Regions from separate parts of the Priestia sp. YIM B13552 genome, predicted to be linked through region 1. Evidence: riboswitches for the same ligand, from Rfam matches in the RefSeq annotation. Region 1 holds a riboswitch; the other holds the start of a gene.

Region 1 (2,207 bases):
AGCTCTGAGCCAATTCGTCCAAATCCGATAATGCCCAGGTGTTTGCGATTAAGCTCTGTTCCAACAAATGCTGAGCGGTTCCATTCGCGCGCTTTAACTGAAGCATTACCTTGGGGAATATGCCGAAACAAGCTAGCCATCATAGCAAATGTATGTTCCGCCGTTGAAATGGTATTTCCGTTCGGCGCATTAATAACGACAACCCCTCGTTTGGTTGAGGCTTCAATATCAATATTATCGACACCTACTCCAGCCCGGGCAACAATTTTTAAATTCGGCATTTTTGCCAGCAAATCCTCTGTAACCGTCGTAGCACTCCGTACTAAAAGCGCATCGTACGTATGCAAATCATTCTCAACTTCTTCAACTTTTTTTCGCGTAAGATTCACATGAGGAGCTTCAAGTAGTGGAGCAAGACCTTCATTGCTAATTGAATCAGCTACTAATACATTATACATGACGTGAACATCTCCCTTGGATTTTACTATCATCAAATATTTGATAATTTACCATGTTAAAAAAATTGTGTCAATTATCTTTTTCAAACTTTACGATTAGTTATCAAATACACTATTATAAACGTAAAATTGAAACTATAAATATGTCATAATGCTGTTGGTTATGCACTTATTTCCTTATTTTTCATATAAAAACAGTAATGAAGTTTATAAAATACATCAATTTAATAGGAATTAAAGAACTTCTTTATTTACTTTTAATTCGAGATAACATATAATAAATTCATAATTAAATATTGGTCTATCTTCGGGGCAGGGTGAAATTCCCGACCGGCGGTAAAAAACAAATTGTTTTGAGCCCGCGAGCTTATATGTAATACATACGAGCAGATTTGGTGAAATTCCAAAGCCGACAGTACAGTCTGGATGGGAGAAGGTGGAGGTTCAGCGTTCAAAACCTAATGTGATGAACGTTTATTAAATATGCCTGCCATGTCTCCTCTCAACGAATCATTTGTTGGGAGGTTTTTGCGTGGGGATATAAAGTTGAACCTTTCTTCTTTGAAGAGTGGATCACAAAGAAGGAGAGAGGCAAGATGCAACAAAGTAAGAAAACTCAAAAGCTGGTTGTACTAGGAATGTTAAGTAGTATTGCTTATATTTTAATGATGATTAATTTTCCAATTCCTGGATTACCTCCGTTTTTAACAATTGATTTTAGCGAAATTCCTGCACTCGTAGCAGCACTTGTATTTGGACCGATGGCTGCTGTTATAGTAGAAGGAATAAAAAATTTATTGAATTATTTAATTCAAGGAAGTGCTACAGGGGTTCCAGTTGGTCAAGTGGCGAACTTTGTGGCTGGTTTACTGTTCGTTCTTCCTGTATCATACATGTTCAACCGATTTAAAACGGCTAAAGGCGTAACGATAGGTTTGGTTACGGGTACGGTGGTAATGACGGTACTCATGGCTGTCTTAAATTATTATGTCTTCTTACCAGCGTATACAATCTTCTTACAATCGCCAGAAATGTCTAGTGAACAAGCACGTCAATATATCGTTGCAGGTATTTTGCCGTTTAACTTAATAAAAGGAGCAGCAACAGGGGTTATCTTTGTCTTATTGTTTTCAAAAATGAAGCAATGGATCACGCGTCGCATTGCTGTTTAATTCAATCGCTCTCCCGGGGAGAGCGATTTTTATATATAAAAAAACCTGCAGCATGTACACTACAGGTTTGCTCCACACTTATTCGAATTTATTAGCATCGCCTTCGAATTTTTCATCCGCTACGCGAATTGAATCCGTAGGGCAGCCTTCCATTGCATCCATCATATCATCTTCTAGATCTTCTGGAATTTCTACTACACCTTGGTTATCATCTAATGTTACGAATGCAATACCTTCATCATCATAATCATAAATGTCTGGTGCTGCTGCTCCGCAAGCGCCGCATGCGATGCAAGTATCTTTATCAACAATTGTATATTTTGGCATAACAAGACCTCCTGTAAAGTGTTCGAAAATTTCTCATTATATAATCTCTTCGCGAATCAAGAGTGAAATTTCTCCTTATTCATTGTAAAATGATTTATAAAACTTTTCAATAGAAAAGTCACTGAGAATGCTTATCAAATCAAGGTTTCTTCACTTACCCAAACGTTTTGATACATAAAGGAAAGAGCTGAAAAGCCTTTATCTCACATGCTATTGGTCACTTTTGGTACAATGAATGAGAAAGGAAGTT
Region 2 (2,207 bases), on a different contig from region 1:
CTTTATTATCAAGTTTATTTGTATATCCTACAGCTTTAAACTCACCAAATGCCGTAGGTAAGCTCACTTCTACTTCACGGCTAATAAGCTGGTCATGTTTGCGGCGGTAGGCAATCAAATCTTTTATTGTAATCATTTTTAAATCAAATTGCTCTGCAATTTTTGTTAAATCCGGTACGCGTGCCATTGTTCCATCTTCATTCATAATTTCACAAATAACACCCGCAGGCTTTCCTCCTGCTAATACTGCTAAATCAACAGCAGCCTCTGTATGACCTGCACGCTGGAGAACGCCCCCGTCTTTTGCAATCAATGGGAAAATATGTCCTGGGCGTTGAAAATCACTTGGTACCGTCGCTTCATTCACAAGAGCCATAACGGTAGCAGAGCGTTCGTATGCACTGATACCTGTTGTACTTGAAATATGATCAATACTTACTGTAAATGCTGTTCCATGTACATCCGTATTGTTCGCTACCATCGGGTGAAGATTCAATTTATGTGCAATTTCTTCATTAACAGGTGTACAAATTAATCCTCTTCCATGAGTAGCCATAAAGTTAATAACCTCAGGCGTCGTTTTTTCGGCTAATGCAATAAAATCTCCTTCGTTTTCTCGATCTTCATCATCGCATACAATAACCACTTTTCCCTTTTTTAACTCTTCAATGGCTTCTTCTACTTTATGAAACATCTCTTTCACCTCACTGTTAATTTGTAAAACCATGCTGCTGCAATAAATCCTTCATGTTACCTGAACGATTCGAGGCGCCAGGAGTTGACTTATTTGTCATCATCTGATGCATATATTTAGCTAACATATCGCATTCAATATTCACTTTGTCTCCTCGCTGTTTGTCTCCTACGACTGTGTGAAGCACCGTATGGGGAATAAGAGAAATAGTAAATGATTGGTTGCTGACATCAAAAATAGTAAGACTTGTTCCGTCTACGGAAACAGATCCTTTTAACATCATAAATTCACGAAGTTCAGGATCGACTTGAATTTCATAATAAAAGGCATTTCCTTTGCGTGTTTTGCTTACAATGGTTCCAATTCCATCAACGTGTCCGCTAACGAAATGCCCTCCAAACCGGCCATTTGCAGCCATCGCCCGCTCTAAGTTAACACGTGATCCAACGGTTAGAAGCTGAAGGGTGCTTGCTTTAATCGTCTCCGGCATGACATCGACCGTAAATTCATTTTGAGAGTAAGCCGTTACGGTTAAACACACGCCGTTAACTGAAATACTGTCCCCTAAGTTCACATCTTCTAACACGGTCTTCGCATCAATCGTAAGAACAATTGCTTCTGTCGCCTTTTGAATACGTTTTATTTTTCCAATTTCTTCAATGATACCCGTGAACATTTTCTTCACCTGCCTTGGCGCTATTCCAACTTCTTATACCGTTTTGAAATAGCAGCTGCTTTTTTTTCATATTTATCTTTCCCCCAACCACTGAAAATAAAAAAGCCCCTTGAACAAATGTCCAAAGGGTCGGCTGAGCTGAATCAGTTTTATCTATGCAAAATTCCGCTAATTGTATACGAAATAAACAGTTATATTTTGTGTATAAAAACAAGGGTAGCTTTAAAAAAGGCAAGCGTGTCCCTTATTAATTCAACACAAAAAAAACAACTGTGCTTCCTGATCCTTCTCCCATCCAGACTTTTACTGTCGGCTCTAGATTTTAACTAGATCCACCGCTAACATACATCGTATGAAAACGGGTCACGGGCTTAAAAGCATACGCTTTATCACCGCCGGTTGGGACTTACACCCGACCCCGAAGGATAATATATTCGACTGCTAGAGTCTTATTTGTTTTACATTATAGCAAAGTAAAATCGACTTGTCACATCATTTAACTTCGTTTTTTCACATCTATTCTTTAAAATCCAGCTTTTAGCTTATTTTTTCTTTTTTAATACATAGCATCCATACAAAAGCTAGTCCAATATAGCCAAATATCGGATACAAAAACTCAAGAAGCTGGGCATATCCGAATTGCCCAATAATAAAGCAAGCCAAGATAATAAATGCAAAAGCTTGTTTGTCATTCAGGGGAAGAAATGACTGAATCTGCTTAGCGATTCCAAATACATTTCCAATCAATGTAGTAAAAATCTCGCCTAACACAACTACCGTAAATAAAACATTCACCCACGCTGAGATATTTTTAACAACGGCACTCATCGGAATATC

The links. Region 1 has a riboswitch for FMN ahead of ACFX40_RS09425 (ECF transporter S component). Riboswitches for the same ligand answer to the same signal wherever they lie in the genome.
Region 2: linked by a shared signal. The riboswitch ahead of ribE (riboflavin synthase) and the one ahead of ACFX40_RS09425 (ECF transporter S component) in region 1 are both predicted to bind FMN.

Annotation. Positions count from the first base shown of each region.
Region 1 is NZ_JBHZOU010000002.1:659,080-661,286, reverse strand. Features, by position in the region: gene serA (phosphoglycerate dehydrogenase) at 1-458, opposite strand, end outside; FMN riboswitch at 758-900, shown strand; gene ACFX40_RS09425 (ECF transporter S component) at 1,055-1,630, shown strand; gene ACFX40_RS09420 (ferredoxin) at 1,709-1,957, opposite strand.
Region 2 is NZ_JBHZOU010000001.1:470,120-472,326, forward strand. Features, by position in the region: gene ACFX40_RS02385 (bifunctional 3,4-dihydroxy-2-butanone-4-phosphate synthase/GTP cyclohydrolase II) at 1-694, opposite strand, end outside; gene ribE (riboflavin synthase) at 711-1,370, opposite strand; FMN riboswitch at 1,650-1,800, opposite strand; gene ACFX40_RS02395 (YkvI family membrane protein) at 1,908-2,207, opposite strand, start outside.